2 regions of the Bradyrhizobium sp. USDA 4474 genome follow, and region 2 is predicted to be linked to the other one. Evidence: predicted binding sites of a transcription regulator. Region 2 holds the regulator's gene; the other holds the start of a gene.

Region 1 (9,500 bases), 1.8 Mb from region 2:
AAATTGGGAAAATCACGCCACCAGCTCGGCAAACAGATCCGCATCGACATTGCCGCCGGAGAGCACGATGACGACGTTCTTCCCGGCGACATCGAGACGCCCCGCGAGCAGCGCGGCGAGGCCCACGGCGCCCCCGGGTTCAACCACGAGCTTCAGCTCGCGATAGGCAAAGGCGACCGCCGCGCCGACCTCCTTGTCGGACGCCGTCACGCCGCGCGCGAGCAGCTTGCTGTTGATCGCAAACGTCAACTCACCGGGGATCAAGGCCATCAGCGCGTCGCAGATGGTGCGGCCCGCGGGCGGATGCGGCTCGCGATGGCCTGCGGTCAGCGACAGGCCGTGATCGTCGAACGCCTCGGGCTCGGCCACCACGATCTCGGCTTGCGGATAGCGTGCCTTCACCGCCGTGGCGACGCCCGCGATCAGGCCGCCGCCGGAGGCCGGTGCCACCACGACATCGGGCGCAAGGCCGAGCGCAGCCATGTCTTCCGCGATCTCGCGGCCGGCGGTGCCCTGGCCAGCGATCACGAACGGATCGTCATAGGGCCGGACCAGCGTCGCGCCGCGCTTCTCGGCGATGCCGCGCGAGATCGCCTCGCGGTCGTCGCGGTCGCGATCGTACAGCACGACTTCGGCGCCATAGGATTTGGTGCGCTCGCGCTTCGACAGCGGCGCGTCCGCCGGCATCACGATGGTCGCCTGCATGTCCAGGATCTTGGCCGCCGCCGCCACGCCCTGGGCGTGGTTGCCGGAGGAGAACGCGACGACGCCCCCCGGGCGCTTGTCCTGCGGGATCGAGAACACCTTGTTGAAGGCGCCGCGGAATTTGAAGGAGCCGGTGCGCTGGAGCATCTCCGGCTTCAGGAAAACTTTTGCACCCACGCGCTCGTTGAGCACGGGCAAGGACAACAACGGGGTGCGGACGGCGAAGGGCGCGAGCACGCGCGCTGCGGCGTCGATATCGGCGGGGCCGACCGGAAGGGGCTGTTCGGACATGGCGTGATTTTATCGCGGCGGACGAGCCGCGGGCAAGACACCTCCGGGCGAGGATCCTCTGCGCTCAGGCGACGAACCGCGGCCGTTCCGCTCCAGCCCGGCCAGGCAGCACGGCGCCAACGGCGCGGATGCGCTCGACAAAAGCCCGCGCCGAGGCCTCCCAGGTATAGGCGGCGGCGAATTCGACGCAGGCCTGCCTGGAGATGTCGAGCGCCGCAAGGCAGGCGTCACGCAGATCATCCTCCAGCGCGCCGACAGGTGCATCGCCGATGACGTCGCGGGGCCCCTTCACCGGGAACGCCGCGACCGGCAGTCCGCTCGCGAGCGCCTCGAGCAGGACCAGGCCGAACGTGTCGGTCTTGCTCGGAAACACGAAGACATCGGCCGCCGCATAGATGTCGGCCAGCTCCTCCCCGTGCTTTTCGCCCAGGAAAATTGCATCGGGATAGGCCTCTTCCAGCGCGTTGCGCGCCGGGCCGTCGCCGACGATGACCTTGGTGCCGGGCAGATCGAGATCGAGGAACGCCTCGAGATTCTTCTCCACCGCGACGCGGCCGACCGAAAGGAAGACGGGGGCCGGCAGGCAAAGATCGATGGCGCGGGGGTGGAACAGATGCGTATCGACGCCGCGTGGCCACAGCACGACATTGTCGAAACCGCGCTCGCCGAGTTCGCGGGCCAGCGCTGGCGTCGCCGCCATCACGGCCCGGCTCGGGCCGTGGAAGCGGCGCAGCGCCCGCCAGATCAGCGAGCCCGGAACCGGCACGCGGGCGCGGACATATTCGGGGAAGCGGGTGTGGAAGCTGGTCGTGAACGGCAGCTTGCGCTGGCGGCAATAGCGGCGGACCATCACGCCGATCGGTCCTTCCGTCGCGATGTGGATGCTGTCGGGCCGGGCTTCCTCGATCAGCTTCGCAATGCGCGCCGGGCGCGGCATCGCCAGCCGCACGTCGCGATAGCTCGGCATCGCAAAGGTGCGGAACGATTGCGGCGTCAGGAACGTGAACTCGACGCCAAGACCTTCGACTTGAAGCGCCTTCGCGGCGTCAGCGAGCTTGGTCAGCGTCCGAACCACACCGTTGACTTGCGGGTGCCAGGCGTCGGTCGCGACCAGGATGCGCATCAGGCAGCTCTCATCAAGCAGCTCTGGCTGCCACCTGCGGCACTTCTGCCGGCTTCTGCAGGTGATCCGCCCAGGTGATGATCTCGAAACGGCCGTCGTCGTGCTCGACCAGCGCAGTGCAGCTCTCGACCCAGTCGCCGCAGTTCATGTAGCGGATGCCGTTCTCGTCGCGGATCACGGCGTAGTGGATGTGGCCGCAGATCACGCCATCGGCGTCGTGGCGCCGTGCTTCGGCGGCGAGCGCCTGCTCGAACGCGCCGATATAGTTGACCGCGTTCTTGACCTTCTGCTTGGCCCATTGCGACAGCGACCAATAGGGCACCTTGAACATGCGGCGGAAGAAGTTGACGAAGCGATTCATCTGGATCGCGAAGTCGTAGGCCTTGTCGCCGAGATGGGCGAGCCAGCGCGCGTTCTGCACCACGAGGTCGAAGATGTCGCCGTGGATGACGAGATATCGCTTGCCGTCCACGCCGGTGTGGACGGTGTTCTCGACGACGTCGATGCCGCCGAAATGCGTGCCGTAATAGTTGCGTAGGAACTCGTCGTGATTGCCGGGCACGTAGACGACCTTGGCACCCTTGCGCGCCTTGCGCAGCAGCTTCTGGACGAGGTCGTTATGCGATTGCGGCCAATGCCAGCTCGATTTCAACGCCCACCCATCCACGATGTCGCCGACGAGATAGATCGTGTCGGCATCGTGGTAACGCAGGAAGTCCAGCAGAAGATCGGCTTGAGAGCCGCGGGCTCCGAGATGGACGTCGGAGATGAACAACGTGCGAAAGCGCCGCTCCGGGCTTTCGTCACTCACATCGTAACTTCCCATGCGACAGCCTGTAACAATGTCCCGTGACAGGGGGATGACGATTGAACCTTTGAGGCACCCTCGGATACGAATCGGACCTTGCCTCGCCCTCCCCGCGATTATCAGCCGCATGCGACAAACAGGCGACATGGCCCGCGATGGGGCCCCGCAAAATGCCGGGAAGCCATGGGTCCCGGCGGGTGCTTGCGAGCCGCGAAATGAGCGTCAGTAAAATCGGTGGAAATGATGGATCGGCCCGTGGCCGTGACCGACGCTGAAGCGGTCGGCAGAAGCGATCGCCGCGCTGATCCAGCTCTTGGCATTGCGCACGGCCGTTTCGAGATCTTCGCCCTTGGCAAGACCCGCCGCAACCGCTGAGGATAGCGAGCAGCCGGTGCCGTGGGTGTTGCGGGTCGCGATGCGCGGTGCAGCAAGCGCGATCATGGCGGTGGCGCTGATCAGATAGTCGGTGCTCTCCGCTCCCTCGCCGTGCCCGCCCTTGATCAGGACGGCGCGGCAGCCGAGGCCAAGCAGGCGACGCCCCTGGCTTTCGACATCGCTCTCGCTTCGCGCGACCGGCTCGTCCAGCAGCGCAGCCGCCTCGGGCAGATTGGGCGTGATCACCGACGCGAGCGGCATCAGTTTCGTGCGCAACGCTTCGACGGCCTCCGCGGCAAGCAAGCGATCGCCCGAACTTGCGACCATCACGGGATCGAGCACGACATGGCGCGGCCTCCAGTACGACAGCGCTGAGGCGATCGCATCGATGCTGCCTGCCTGCGCCACCATGCCGATCTTGACGGCGCCGACGTCGAGATCGGAGAACACCGCATCGATCTGCGCGGTGAGGAAATCAGCGGGCACCGGGTGAATGCCGGTGACGCCTTTGGTGTTTTGCGCGGTCAACGCGGTGATCGCGGAGGTGCCGTAGACGCCGAGTGCGGCAAAGGTCTTCAGGTCGGCCTGGATGCCGGCGCCGCCGCTCGAATCGGAACCGGCGATGGTGAGCGCCACTGATGTCGTCATCGCGGGACACGCTTGCTTGAACAAAACTCGGCCATCGCCTGTCCTAGCGCCCTCCCACAGCCCCAGCAAGCCGCCGAATCTCGCGGCGCCGATGACCTCGTGGCCCTTGTCGCGACCGCTGGCGGCTTGCTAAATCGGGCCGGTTTTGGCCTATTGGCCGGGAACAGGCCTTCGGAGTGACTGCTATGGTTCCTTTTTTCGTCCAGATCAAATGCAAGCTCGGCCAGTCCTATACGGTGGCCAACGCGCTCGCCGAAGCCGAGATCGCCTCCGAGATCTACTCCACGGCAGGCCAATACGATCTGCTGGTGAAGTTCTATGTCGACAAAGACACCGATATCGGCCACTTCGTGAACGAGAAGGTGCAGGTGCTGCCGGGCATCCAGGACACCCTCACCATCATCACCTTCAAGGCGTTCGGCGCCAGCTAGCCGCCACCTTCCCTGCGCTTGGGCGGCGTCGGGCCATCGACGGGCGGCAGCGACTTCAGATAGGCGGCCATCGCCGCGCGGTCCTCAGGCTTGAGCTGCGCGAGGTTCTTGATCACCGGCCGCATCGAGCCCGATGCGCTGTCGCCCTCGGGCATGTCGCCGGTCTCGAGGAAGTCGGCGATGTCGCTCTCACTCCAGCTGCCCAAGCCCTTCTGAGTGATGTTCGGCACCCAGCCCTCGCCTTCGGGATTGGGGCCGCCGGCGAAGCGCTGCGAGCCGATGACGCCGCCGAGAACATTGCGCGGGCTGTGGCACTCGGCGCAATGGCCAAAGCCGTTGACGAGATAGGCGCCGCGATTCCATTGCGCTGAACGTGCCGGATCTGGCACGAACGGCCTGACATCCATGAACAGCCATTTCCAGATGCCGACATTGCGGCGGATGTTGAACGGAAACGGCAGATCATGGTCGCGCAGCCGGCCCGAGACCTGCGGCAGCGTCTTCAGGTAAGCGAAGAGATCGCGGACGTCGTTAATATCAGCGATGTGGTAGGACGTGTAGGGAAACGCCGGATAGTAGTGTGTGCCCTCTGGCGAAATGCCGCGTGTCACCGCATTGACGAAATCGGCCTCGCTCCAGCGTCCGATGCCGTCATTGGGATCGGGCGAAATGTTCGGGACATAGAACGTGCCGAACGGCGAGCCGAGCGCCAGGCCGCCACCGAGCCGCAGACGATCCGGCTGGTTGGGCACGGCATGGCAGGACGAGCAGCCCCCGGCGTTGAACAGCTCCTGCCCGTTGGCGAGATCGGGCCCGCGCGTCGGCGCCGGCAAGGCCAGCGCAGTCGGCGCGGTCAGCCACCAATAAGCGGCAACAGCTGCAACGGTCGTGACGAGAATGACATAAATTGTTCGTCGCAGCATTGCGGATCCCATCGTGCTCCGGCGAATTTACGGATCAACCCGCAGCCGCTCCAGCCACGAATAATTTAGATGGTTCGATCGGAATCCGGGAATAAACTTGCAATCGCACTGTTTGCAAGTTGACCGCAATCAGGCGTCAACAGGGAGAGACCCATGAACAAAGCCCTTTTTGCCACGCTGGCACTCGGAGCCGCCGTCGCATTCGCAGGCTCGGCCAGCGCGGAGAAATTGAAGGCGACGCTGGACGGCAAGTCCGAAGTCCCCGCCAATGCCAGCGCCGGTACCGGCACGGCTGACATCGACTATGACGCCGCCAGCAAGAAGCTCTCCTGGAAGCTGACCTATTCCGGGCTCTCCGGCCCCGCCACCGCCGCTCATTTCCACGGTCCGGCCGAGCCTGGCAAGAACGCCGGCGTCATGGTGCCGATCCCCGGCGCCGCGAACAGCCCGGTCGAAGGCTCGGCGACGCTGACCGACGCGCAGGCCTCCGATCTCCTCGCCGGCAAGCTCTATGTCAACGTCCACACGGCGGCAAATCCGGGCGGCGAAATCCGCGGCCAGGTGACCAAGTAAGTTCATAGCAATCGCATCGGCGAGGGCCGGGCGCGAGCAGCGCTCGACCCCTTCTATTCTGAATCTGCCGTAGCTCAGGCCGCGCTCAATGCGTGCTCGAGGTCGGCGATCAGGTCGGAGGGATTTTCGATGCCGATCGACAGCCGGATGGTGCAATCGAGCACGCCGATCTTGTGCCTGATATCGGCGGGGACACCGGAATGGGTCATCGTCGCCGGGAGGCTGGCGAGCGACTCCGTTCCGCCAAGGCTCACGGCGAGCTTGAAGATCTGCAAGCCGTTGAGGAATTTCTCCGCCGCCGCCTGGCCGCCGACGATGTCGAACGAGAATGTCGATCCCGCCCCCAGGCATTGCCGTGCGAACACGCGCCCCGAGGGTGAGTCCTCCTCGTGGTGACCGAGATAATGGACCTTCGCCACCTTGGCGTGACCGCGTAGATAATCCGCGACGAGGCGCGCGTTGCTGTTGGCCTTCTCCATGCGCAGGCTCAAGGTCTCGAGCGAGCGGTTGATCATCCAGCAGGAATGCGGATCGAGCTGGGTGCCGATGGCGCCGCGCAGCGCCTTGACGCCCTTCATCACCGCCTTGGTGCCGAGCGCGGCGCCGGCGATCAGGTCGGAGTGCCCGCCGACATATTTGGTCAGCGAGTACAGCGAGATGTCGGCGCCGTGCTCGATCGGCCGCTGAAACACCGGGCCGAGCAGCGTGTTGTCGCAGGCGATGATCGGCGTCTGGCCCTGGGCCTTGCCGATGGCATCGGCGACGCGGCGCATCAGCGCGATGTCGACGAGGCCGTTGGTCGGGTTGGCGGGGGTCTCGACCAAAATCATCGAGACCCGGCCCTTGCGCATCGCCTCCTCCGCGGCGCTATTGACCGTCGCTTCGTCGATGCCATCGGCAAAGCCGACCGCGCCGATCGAGAACCGCGACAGCGTGTTCGTCAGCAGCGTCTCGGTGCCACCATAAAGCGGCTGTGAATGCAGGATGACGTCGCCGGGCCGCACGAACGCCAGAATCGTGGTCGAGATCGCCGCCATGCCTGAGGAGAACAGCGCGCAGCCCTCGGTGCGCTCGTAGACTGCGAGCCTGTCCTCGACGATCTCGCTGTTGGGATGGTTGAAGCGCGAATAGACCAGGCCCGCGCCCATGCCCGCCGGCGGCTCGCGCCGGCCGGCGACGTAGTCGAAGAAGTCCTGGCCGTCCTCGGCGGTCTTGAACACGAAGGTCGAGGTCAGGAACACCGGCGGCTTGATGGCGCCTTCCGACAGCTGCGGATCGTAGCCATAGGTCAGCATCAGCGTTTCCGGATGCAGCATATGGTTGCCAATATGGGTTTTCGACGGGAACGGTTTTGCCATGGCCTGTCTCGCTGTTGACTGCGATCGCCGCCCGCGCGTCGGAGCTCCGAACCTGAGGCATCGACGCCGCTCGGCGCAAGCAAACATAACCATTCTGACGACGATCCGTCAGACTATGGAGGAGAATTAGCTGATGGAATCAGAAAGGCATGATGCCCGTAGACGGAGTAACGGGCTGTGCCGCAGACGGAGTAACGGGCTGTGCCGCCCTACTTCAGCTTCACCCGGTACGTCTCGTGGCAATCATTGCAACGGTCGTTCATCGCGGTGTAGGCGGCCTTCAGGCTCGCCACATCGTGGATCTTGCCCTTGACGTCGGCGATCGCCTTCTGCACCGGCGGGATCTTGGAATCGAAATCGGCCTTGTTCTGCCAGACTTTCGGCGACGATCCATAGGTCGCGTTCACGACGGCCTGCTTGGGATTCACCTCGAAAGTCTTGGCGATCTTGGCGACGTCGGCCTCCAGATTGGCGATCGCCTCGTCGGCGGCCTTCTGGTTGTAGGGAATCTCGCCCTTCGCCATCTTGAGGATGACGCCGTACATGCTCTTGGCCTGCGAGCGCATCAGATTGTCCTGCTGCACGGCAATCTCCTGCTGCGCCATCACGGCGCCTGCCCCCAGAACAAGGGTGCCCACGACAATCAACGTTCGTTTCATCGGCTCGTGACTCCGGCTCGCAAGTCGGTTTTGGGGGATGCTCATGAGGATAGAACCCGGCCGAGGGCCGTTAATTCCCGCGGGCGATGCGCCGCCTCACAGCCTGTGGCGGCGATGGTGCTCGTTGATCGCGATCCATACCCGCTCGGGTGTCGCCGGCATGTCGATATGATCGATCTTGTACTCGCGCCAGAGACCGTCAACGATCGCGTTGACGACGGCCGGACAGGAGCCGATCGCGCCGGCCTCGCCCGCACCCTTCACGCCCATTGGGTTGGTCGTGCAGGGAATGTTGTTGGTCTCGAACACGAAGGACGGACCATCAGCGGCGCGCGGCAGGGCGTAGTCCATGTAGGTGGCGGTGATGAGCTGGCCGTCGGTCGCGCCATAGACCACCTGCTCCATCAGCGCCTGGCCGATGCCTTGCATGGCGCCGCCATGCACCTGGCCCGCCAGCAGCAGCGGATTGAGCGTCTTGCCGAAATCGTCGACGATCACGTAATTGACGATTCTGATGATGCCGGTCGCCGGATCGATCTCGACCTCGGCGACATGCGTGCCGTTGGGATAGGTGCCGTCGGCGCTGGCAAAGGTCGCGCTGGCGTTCAGCTTGGATGGATCCGCGCCGGGGCGCTTGGCGAGATCGGCGAACGAGATCGAACGGTCGGTGCCGGCAATGCGCACGAGGCCGTCTGATATCTCGAGGTCGCCGGCGCTGGCTTCCAGCGCCTGCGCCGCGATCTCTTTCAGCTTCTGGCCGAGCTCACGCGTGGCGCGCTCGACGCTCACCCCGCCCGACGGGATCGAGGCCGAGCCGCCGGTGCCAAGACCGGTGGCGATCATTGCGGTGTCGCCCTGGTGGACGTGTACACGCTCGGGCGCAACGCCGAACTGCTCGGCCACGATCTGCGCATAGGCAGTCTGGTGGCCCTGCCCGCTCGACTGCGTGCCGATCAGGACGGTGATGTCACCATTGGGGTCCATCCGCACATTGGCGGTTTCCTCTCCCATGGTGCCGCAAACCTCGACGTAGCTTGCTAGGCCAATGCCGCGGATCAGACCGTTTTTCTTGGCCGCCTTGGCGCGCTTCGAAAACTCCTTCCAGTCGGCGATCTCCATCGCGCGCTTGAGATGCGCGGCGAAATCGCCGGAATCATAGACCTTGCCGGTCGCCGTCTTGTAGGGCAGCGCCTTCGGCGGAATGAAGTTCTTGCGGCGGATGGCGTCCGGCGTCATCTCCAGTTTTCGCGCGCACGCGTCGACCAGGCGCTCGATGACGTAAGCCGCCTCCGGCCGGCCCGCGCCGCGATAGGCATCGACGGGCACGCTGTTGGTGAAGATGGTGCGCACCCGGCAGTGGAAGTTCTGGATGTCGTAGAGGCCCGGCAGCATGCCGGCGCCGCCATGCGGAATGTAGGGCCCGAAGGTCGACAGATACGCGCCCATGTCGCCCATCAGGTCGCAATCCATCGCGAGGAATTTTCCGTCTTCGGCCAGCGCCATCTTCGCGGTGGTGACGTTGTCGCGGCCCTGCGCGTCGCCCATGAAATGCTCTGAGCGGTCGGCCGACCACTTCACCGCCTTCTTCAGCTTGCGCGCCGCGACC
Region 2 (9,500 bases):
TTTTCCCCAGGCCAAGACTTTCGTCTAGACAAGAAAATCGAGCGATTTCAATTGCTTGATGGTGTCATCCGACTGTCATGAAAGCTTCGTAAAAGCTCAGCCGACCGCTCCTAAAGGGGCGGCGCGGGGAGCGCGATCGGGCGCTGATGGGCGCTTCGCTCCCCTGTATGGAGACCAGCATGAAATTCATCAAGACGATCGTCGCTGCCGGCTTGGTCGCCGCAACGACGACGACGGCCTTCGCCGCCGACATCACCGGTGCCGGCTCGACCTTCATTTTCCCCGTCCTCTCCAAATGGGCTGATGCCTACAAGAAGGACACGGGCAATGGCGTGAACTACCAGTCGATCGGTTCTGGCGCCGGCATCAAGCAGATCCAGGCCAAGACCGTGACCTTCGGCGCGACCGACGCTCCCTTGAAGGCGGATCAGCTCCAGAAGGACGGCTTCGCTCAGTGGCCGATGGTCATGGGCGGTATCGTTCCGGTCGTGAACGTTGAAGGCGTGAAGGCCGGCGATCTCGTGCTCGACGGCGCCACCCTCGCCGACATCTTCGTCGGCAAGATCACCAAGTGGGACGACGCTGCGATCAAGAAGCTGAACCCGGGTGCCAAGCTGCCGTCGGAATCGATCTCGGTCGTTCACCGCGCGGACGGTTCGGGTACCACCTTCAACTTCACCAACTACCTCTCCAAGGCCAGCGCCGACTGGAAGAGCAAGGTCGGTGAAGGCACCGCCGTCGAGTGGCCCGTTGGCGTCGGCGCCAAGGGCAACGAGGGCGTTGCCGGAAACATTGCCCAGACCAGGAACTCGATCGGTTATGTCGAATACGCCTATGCCAAGCAGAACAAGCTGACCTACACCAAGATGGTCAACAAGGCCGGCAAGACCGTCGACCCGACCAACGAGTCGTTCCAGGCTGCCGCGTCCAACGCCGACTGGACCAGCGCTCCGGGGTACTACCTGATCCTCACCGACCAGCCTGGCGACAAGTCCTGGCCGATCGTCGCGACGACCTTCGTGCTGATGCACAAGGAAGCGACCGACAAGGCCGCGTCGCAGGAAGCGCTGAAGTTCTTCCAGTTCGCCTTTGAAAAGGGTGCGAAGTCTGCGGAGGAACTCGACTACATCCCGATGCCCGAGAACGTCGTGAAGCTGATCGAGAAGACCTGGTCAGCCGACATCAAGAGCTAAGCTCTTTGCTCTCGGAGGCAGTGCGGCCTCCTGCGGCCGCATTGCCGACGTGACGACTTTTCTGCCCCGGATAGGCCTCGTGCCGAGTCCGGGGCACGAGACCATCAAAAGCGTATATGACTTGGCACAGGGGATCGGCGTGGCAGAAATGGCCGTTCAGAGCGATGTAATCGACGACGCCGGACCATACGATCGCGCCAAGGCTTTGAGCGCGTTCAAGCTCGGCGATGTCACCTTCTACTGGATTACGCGGCTCAGCGCGATTTCGGTGCTTCTCATTCTCGGCGGCATCATCGTTTCGCTGATCATCGGCGCCGTCCCGGCGATGAAGGAGTACGGCTTCGCGTTCCTGTGGACGCAGCGCTGGGCGCCCTCGGCGGATCCGCCCGTGCTCGGCGCGCTCGGACCGATGTACGGCACGCTCGTCACCTCCTTCATAGCGATGCTGATCGCCATTCCGGTCGGTCTCGGCATTGCGATCTTCCTGACCGAGCTCTGCCCGCAATGGCTGCGCCGGCCGATCGGCATGGCGATCGAGCTGCTCGCCGGCATTCCCTCGATCATCTACGGCATGTGGGGCTTCTTCGTGCTGGGCCCGTTCCTGGCCAACACCTTCCAGCCCTTCATGATCAAGATCTTCGATGGCGTCCCCGTGCTCGGCGCGATCTTCGCAGGTCCGCCGTCCTATCTCAGCCTGTTCAACGCCGCGCTGATCCTCGCGATCATGGTGCTGCCATTCATCACATCGATCTCGGTGGACGTGTTCAAGACGGTGCCTCCGGTGCTGAAGGAAGCTGCCTATGGCGTCGGCTGCACCACCTGGGAAGTGGTGCGCAGCGTGGTAATTCCCTATACCCGCGTCGGCATCATCGGCGGCGTCATGCTGGCGCTGGGCCGCGCGCTCGGCGAGACCATGGCGGTCACCTTCATCATCGGCAACTCGTTCCGCATCTCGTCGTCGATCTTCGCGCCGGGCACGACGATCTCGGCGGCGATCGCCTCCGAATTCGCCGAGAGCGACGGGCTGCACCAGTCCGGCCTGATCCTGCTCGGCCTGCTGCTGTTCGTGCTGACGTTCTTCGTGCTCGCGGGCGCCCGGCTGATGCTGCTGCGTCTGGAAAGGAAGGCGGGGAAGTAACATGAACCGGATTTATGCACGCCGCCGCCGCAAGGACATCGTCGTCCGCACGCTCTGCATCGCCGCCGCCGCCTTCGGCGTGACCTGGCTCGCGCTGATCCTGATGACGCTGCTTTACAACGGGTTGGCGGGCCTCAACCTCGAACTGTTCGTCGCCGACACGCCGCCGCCGGGCTCGACCGAAGGCGGCCTGCGCAACGCCATCGTGGGTTCGCTGATCATGACCGTGATCGGCGTCGGCATCGGCGCGCCGCTCGGCCTGTTCGCCGGCACCTATCTCGCCGAGTACGGTCGCAACGACAAGCTGACCTCGGTGATCCGCTTCATCAACGACATCCTGCTGTCGGCGCCCTCGATCATCATCGGCCTGTTCATCTATGGCGCCGTGGTGGTGCCGATGCGCGGCTTCTCGGCGATCGCAGGCTCGCTCGCTTTGGCCGTCATCGTGATCCCGGTGGTGCTGCGTACGACCGAGGACATGCTGCTGCTGGTGCCGAACGCGCTGCGCGAAGCGGCCTCGGCGCTCGGCCTGCCGCGCTCGCTGGTGATCAAGCGGATCGCCTATCGCGCGGCCCGCTCGGGTCTCATTACCGGCGTGCTGCTCGCGACCGCCCGTGTCGCCGGCGAGACCGCGCCATTGCTCTTCACCGCGCTGTCGAACCAGTTCTTCAGCCTCGGCTTGAACAAGACGATGGCGAACCTGCCCGTGACGATCAACAACTTCGTCCAGAGCCCCTATGCCTATTGGAAGCAACTCGCCTGGAGCGGTGCGCTGCTGATTACGTTGACCGTGCTTGCCCTGAACATTGGCGCGCGCATTCTTGGCGCCGAGAGGACCGCAAAATGAGTGACCTTTCCGTATCGATGAGCGCCTCCGGCGGGCTCCCGCATGCCCAGCAGCCGCTGCCCGAAGCTCCGGCGAAGGTGACGGTGCGCAATCTCAACTTCTATTACGGCGAGCACCACGCGCTGAAGAACATCAATCTGGCGCTCGGCACCAACCGCGTCACGGCCTTCATCGGCCCGTCGGGCTGCGGCAAGTCGACCCTGCTGCGCATCTTCAACCGGATGTACGACCTCTATCCCGGCCAGCGCGTCACCGGCCAGCTGATGCTCGACCAGACCAACATCCTCGATCCCGGGCTGGACCTCAATCTGTTGCGCGCGCGCGTCGGCATGGTGTTCCAGAAGCCGACGCCGTTTCCGATGACGATCTACGAGAACATCGCCTTCGGCATCCGTCTCTACGAGAAGATCCCGAAGTCCGAGATGGACGACCGCGTCGAGAAGGCGCTGCGCGGCGGCGCGCTGTGGAACGAGGTCAAGGACAAGCTCAATGCATCCGGCCTCTCGCTCTCCGGCGGCCAGCAGCAGCGTCTCTGCATCGCGCGCACCGTCGCCGTGCGGCCCGAGGTGATCCTGTTCGACGAGCCCTGCTCGGCGCTCGACCCGATCTCGACCGCCAAGGTCGAGGAGCTGATCCAGGAACTGTCCGAGAATTACACGATCGCGATCGTCACCCACAACATGCAGCAGGCGGCGCGCGTCTCCGACAAGACCGCCTTCATGTATCTCGGCGAGTTGATCGAGTTCGACGACACCAGCAAGATCTTCACGTCGCCGACCGACCGGCGCACGCAGGATTACATTACCGGCCGGTTCGGCTGAGGAGACAGGACATGGGTTCTGAACATACCGCAAAGGCTTTCGATACCGACCTCCAGGAGCTCACCCGGTCGGTCGCGGAAATGGGCGGCCTCGCCGAGCGGATGATCGTCGATTCCGTCGACGCGCTGATCCGTCGCGACGTCGCGCTCGGCCAGCGCGTGGTCATCACCGACGCCGAGATCGACGCGCTTCAAAGGCGGATCGAGGAGCACGCCGTGCTCACCATCGCCCGCCGCCAGCCGATGGCGATCGATCTGCGCGAGATCGTCGGCGCCATGCGCGTCGCGACCGATCTCGAGCGGATCGGCGACCTCGCCAAGAACATGGGCAAACGCGTCGCGGCGCTTGAGACGGATTTCCATCCGCTCAAGCTGTTCCGTGGCCTCGAGCACATGACCGACCTCGTGCAGCAACAGGTCAAGTCGGTGCTGGATGCCTATGCCGCGCATGATCTGCCGGCGGCGATGGTGGTGTGGAAGGGCGACGAGGAGGTCGACGCCATCTGCACCTCGCTGTTCCGCGAGCTCCTCACCTACATGATGGAGGATCCGCGCAACATCTCGTTCTGCATCCATCTGATGTTCTGCGCCAAGAACATCGAGCGGATCGGCGACCACGCCACCAACATTGCCGAGACCGTGTTCTACATGATCGAAGGCCAGGCCATCACCGACAAGCGACCGAAGGGCGACATGACGACCTTCGCAACCACCGTCCCCAACACCTGAATCCTCAAGGAGCGACGACCCCATGGGCGCACGCATTATGGTGGTTGAAGACGAAGAAGCTCTCACCGAGCTGCTTCGCTACAATCTCGAAGGCGACGGTTATGACGTCGAGACGGTGATGCGCGGCGACGACGCCGACACCCGTCTCAAGGAGCACATTCCCGATCTGATCGTGCTCGACTGGATGCTGCCGGGCCTGTCCGGTATCGAGCTGTGCCGCCGGTTGCGGACGCGGTCCGACACCAAGCAGCTGCCGATCATCATGCTCACCGCGCGCGGCGAGGAGAGCGAGCGGGTGCGCGGCCTCGCCACCGGCGCCGACGATTACATCGTCAAGCCGTTCTCCGTGCCTGAGCTGTTGGCGCGGGTGAAAGGACTGCTGCGGCGTGCAAGCCCCGAGCGGCTCGCAACCGTGCTGGCTTTCGGCGACATCGAGCTCGACCGCGAAAAGCGTCGCGTGGCGCGCTCGGGCCGGCCGATCGACCTCGGCCCGACCGAATATCGCCTGCTGGAGTTCTTCCTGGAGCATCCCGGCCGCGTGTTCTCGCGCGAGCAGTTGCTCGACAGCGTCTGGGGCCGCGACATCTACATCGACGAGCGGACCGTCGACGTGCATATCGGCCGCCTGCGCAAGCTCCTCAATCTCGGCCGCGAGCAGGACCCGATCCGCACCGTCCGTGGCGCCGGCTACGCGCTCGACGACCGCTTCGCGAAGGCCGAGCAGGCCTGAGCACGGTGACATGCAAGCAAAATAAAAAGCGCGCCCTGGGGCGCGCTTTTTTATGTCTCGATCGTCGCAGGTACCGGGACGCTGTCGTCTGGAGCCATGCTCAGCGCGGACCCGGCTTCGCCGGCGCGCGGCGACGATCGGCCGCCGGCTGATACGCGACCCGCGAGTGCTGGGCGCAATAGGGCAGGCCGGAGAGCGCCTTGCCGCCGCAGAAGAAGAAGTCCGCGCTCGAGGGATCGCCGACCGGCCAGTGGCAGGTGGCCTCGTTCAATTCGAGCAGCGACAGCCGCTGGCTCATCGGCACCACGTTGTCGAAGGTCACAGGTTCAGCCTCGACCTCGACCTCGAAGGCCTGGGCGAGTGCGGTGTTGCCCCGCGAGATCGGGCGGCTCACGCGCATCATGTGCTGCGCGGGACGCGCCTTGCGCGGCCGGGGAGCTGCCGAAGACGGGCTCTTGGCGCGGCCGGACAGGCCGAGCCTGTGTACCTTGCCGATCACGGCGTTGCGGGTGACATTCCCAAGCTCAGCGGCAATCTGGCTGGCCGAAAGTCCGGCCTCCCAGAGCTTTTTCAGCTGTTCGACGCGATCGTCGGACCAAGTCAAAACGGTCATGGCACCCTTTCCTTCACCGCGCGCCGCCATCTGCGGGGCCGCACGACGAATGCGTAAGCTTCGAAAAACCCGTGCCGCCAGAATCCCTTAAGGCTCGCCGGGCGCAATCAGACGCCCGAACGTTTACGCCGGTACAAGAGGACTTTTGGGATCAGAACCGCTGCACGAGATGTCGTATCTGACAAGCCGAACGCTACAATATGGCGTGACTCACGCGCAAGAGTCCGGCGACTCGCTTCCACATGTTCCGTGGCGAATATCCCGCAAAATCGCCACCGCAAGACTACGGATTCAGCATGTCGCGAGGCGTTCGGGCGGCATTGACACCCGTTTCACCAGGCCTAAAATGGTGACGCGTGCCGCCCTTAAAAGGCGGCACGTTTCGTTTTCAGGCTGGTCAATGGTGCGTTGCGCAATGCACGCCCACACCGTCCGCAACATTCAAGTGGCCGTCATGACTAACAGCGCAGCGCCGCATTTGCTCCCCGTTTTCGCCAGGGCCGATCTCGGTTTTGAGCGCGGTGAAGGCGTTTGGTTGATCGCAACCAATGGCGATCGGTATCTCGATTTCACCTCGGGCGTCGCCGTGAATGCGCTCGGACATGCCCATCCCGCGCTGGTCAAGGCGCTGCAGGAGCAGGCCACCAAGCTCTGGCACATGTCGAACCTGTTCCAGAGCCCGGATGGCGAGAAGCTCGCCGCGCGTCTGTGCAACGAGAGTTTTGCCGACTTCGTGTTCTTCTGTAATTCCGGCGCCGAGGCGCTGGAGGGCGTGATCAAGCTGGTCCGCCATCATCACTTCTCCAAGGGCCATCCCGAGCGCTATCGCATCGTCACCTTCGAAGGCGCTTTCCATGGCCGCACGCTGGCGACGCTGGCCGCGACCGGATCGGCAAAATATCTCGAAGGCTTCGGGCCGCCGATGGACGGTTTCGACCAGGTGCCGCATGGCGACATCGAGGCCGTGAAGAAGGCGATCGGGCCACACACCGCCGGCATCCTGATCGAGCCGATCCAGGGTGAGGGCGGCGTGCGCTCTGCGACACCGTCTTTCCTCAAGGCGCTGCGTCAGCTCTGCGACGAGAAGGGCTTGCTGCTCGCCTTCGACGAAGTGCAGACCGGCATGGGCCGCACCGGCGACCTGTTTGCCCATCGGCGCACCGGCGTCACGCCTGACGTGATGTCGCTCGCCAAGGCGCTCGGCGGTGGCTTCCCGATCGGCGCGGTGCTGGCAACGGGGGATGCAGCCTCCGGCATGGGACCCGGCTCGCACGGCTCGACCTTCGGCGGCAATCCGCTGGCGATCGCAGCTGCAAACGCCGTGCTCGATGTCATGCTCAAGCCCGGCTTCTTCGACCACGTGCAGAAGATGTCGCTGCTCCTGAAGCAGAAACTCGCTTCCGTGATCGACCGTCACCCCGATATCCTCAGCGAAGTCCGCGGCGAGGGGCTCTTGATCGGCATCAAGGCCGTGGTGCCCTCAGGCGATCTGGTTGCGGCCTTGCGCAACGAAAAACTGCTCACCGTCGGCGCCGGCGACAATGTCGTACGCTTCCTGCCGCCGCTGATCGTCACCGAAGCCGAGATCGAGGACAGCGTCGCCAGGCTCGAACGCGCCTGCACGGCGCTGTCGGGTAACAAGCGGGCGGCAAGCTGATGAGCAAGAGTCCCAAGCACTTCCTCGATATCAACGAGCTGCCGCTGTCGGAGCTCAAGAGCATGCTCGCGGCTTCTTCCGCCATGAAGGCGAAGCAGAAGGCGCACCAGCCGGTCAAGCCGCTCGAAGGCAAGACGCTGGCGATGATCTTCGAGCGCCCCTCGACCCGCACCCGCGTCTCATTCGATGTCGCCATGCGCCAGCTCGGCGGCGAACCCATCATGCTGACCGGTGCCGAGATGCAACTCGGCCGCGGCGAGACCATTGCCGACACCGCGCGCGTGCTGTCGCGCTATGTCGACGCCATCATGATCCGCATCCTCAATCACGAGGCCCTGCTGGAACTCGCGGCGAACGCGACCGTGCCCGTCATCAACGGCCTGACGCGGCGCTCGCACCCGTGCCAGGTGATGGCCGACCTCATGACCTATGAGGAGCATCGCGGCCCGATCGAAGGTCGTACAGTGGCCTGGACCGGCGACGACAACAATGTGCTGGCGTCCTGGGCCCACGCCGCCGAGCGCTTCAAGTTCCAGCTCAATGTCGCGACGCCGCCCGAGCTCGCGCCGAAAAAGGCGATGCGCGACTTCATCAAGACCACGGGTGCGCCGATCGTGCTCGGCACCGATCCCGAGGCCGCGGTCAAGGGCGCCGATTGTGTCGTCACCGACACCTGGGTGTCGATGGGTGACAAGGAAGGTGAGCACCGCCACAACGTGCTCAAGCCCTACCAGGTCAATTCCAAGCTGATGTCGCTGGCCAAGCCCGACGCGCTGTTCATGCACTGCCTGCCGGCCCATCGCGGCGAGGAGGTCACCGACGAGGTGATCGACGGCCCGCAATCGGTCGTGTTCGACGAGGCCGAAAACCGCCTGCATGCGCAGAAGGGCATTTTGGCCTGGTGCTTTGACGCGGTGAAGTGATCCTTCTCATGGGCCCGGTGGTCACTCCGGGCTACGCAGGCCGTCGTTCCGAGGGGCGCCGGAATGCGGGCGTGCCTCTTTCATTTCGGATAGACCGACCCCAGATAGAGCGCCATGGTTTCCCAATCTCCTGACATGAAAACCGGGCCCGAAGGCCCGGTTCGCGCGCCATCAGCGGTTCCGATCGATGACGCCGTGCTGCCCTACGAGGTCGACGCGCTCGATGTGCGCGGCCGCCTGGTGCGGCTTGGTCCCGCGCTCGACGAGATCCTGACCAAGCACGATTATCCGGCACCCGTAGGCAAGCTGCTCGGCGAGGCCATCGTGCTGACGACCCTGCTCGGCTCGGCGCTCAAATTCGAAGGCCGCTTCATCCTTCAGGCCCAAACCGACGGCCCGGTGTCTTTCCTCGTGGTGGACTATCAGGCGCCCGATCGTCTGCGCGCCTATGCGCGCTTCGATGCCGAGCGCCTCGGCAATGCCAAGGATTCCGGGACGCTGCTGGGCCGCGGCCACCTCGCCATGACTATTGACCAGGGGCCCGACATGAGCCGCTACCAGGGTCTGGTCGCGCTCGACGGCGGCAGCCTGGAAGATGCCGCACACGAATATTTCCTGCGCTCCGAGCAGATCCCGACGCGCGTGCGTCTCGCGGTCGGCGAGGAGTGGCGCTCGAGCGACGGCGGCAAGCATCGCTGGCGCGCCGGCGGACTGCTGATGCAATTCCTGCCGAAAGCACCGGAGCGCGCGCGGCAGGCGGATTTGCATCCTGGCGATGCGCCCGAGGGCCTTGAGGTGCATAGCGTTGCCGAAGACGATGCCTGGGTCGAAGCCCGCTCGCTGATCGAGA

Evidence for each region. Region 2 encodes PhoB, which activates phosphate uptake and scavenging genes when phosphate is short. Its sites were predicted from a motif close to TGTCATNNANCTGTCAT; they were not measured.
Region 1: the regulator PhoB is predicted to act here: its motif matches at 2,969-2,985, upstream of ACVW16_RS06945 (UDP-2,3-diacylglucosamine diphosphatase).

What each region holds. Positions count from the first base shown of each region.
Region 1 is NZ_JBSRZJ010000002.1:1,086,240-1,095,739, forward strand. It holds gene ACVW16_RS06935 (threonine/serine dehydratase) at 13-996, opposite strand; gene ACVW16_RS06940 (glycosyltransferase family 4 protein) at 1,061-2,119, opposite strand; gene ACVW16_RS06945 (UDP-2,3-diacylglucosamine diphosphatase) at 2,133-2,945, opposite strand; gene thiD (bifunctional hydroxymethylpyrimidine kinase/phosphomethylpyrimidine kinase) at 3,150-3,950, opposite strand; gene ACVW16_RS06955 (Lrp/AsnC ligand binding domain-containing protein) at 4,136-4,381, shown strand; gene ACVW16_RS06960 (c-type cytochrome) at 4,378-5,304, opposite strand; gene ACVW16_RS06965 (CHRD domain-containing protein) at 5,458-5,877, shown strand; gene ACVW16_RS06970 (cystathionine gamma-synthase family protein) at 5,952-7,235, opposite strand; gene ACVW16_RS06975 (c-type cytochrome) at 7,445-7,894, opposite strand; gene ACVW16_RS06980 (xanthine dehydrogenase family protein molybdopterin-binding subunit) at 7,991-9,500, opposite strand, start outside.
Region 2 is NZ_JBSRZJ010000002.1:2,928,987-2,938,486, reverse strand. It holds gene ACVW16_RS15750 (ATP-binding protein) at 1-28, shown strand, start outside; gene pstS (phosphate ABC transporter substrate-binding protein PstS) at 180-1,193, shown strand; gene pstC (phosphate ABC transporter permease subunit PstC) at 1,342-2,331, shown strand; gene pstA (phosphate ABC transporter permease PstA) at 2,333-3,178, shown strand; gene pstB (phosphate ABC transporter ATP-binding protein PstB) at 3,175-3,999, shown strand; gene phoU (phosphate signaling complex protein PhoU) at 4,011-4,727, shown strand; gene phoB (phosphate regulon transcriptional regulator PhoB) at 4,750-5,457, shown strand; gene ACVW16_RS15715 (GcrA family cell cycle regulator) at 5,558-6,070, opposite strand; gene ACVW16_RS15710 (acetylornithine transaminase) at 6,525-7,727, shown strand; gene argF (ornithine carbamoyltransferase) at 7,727-8,650, shown strand; gene ACVW16_RS15700 (Hsp33 family molecular chaperone) at 8,765-9,500, shown strand, end outside.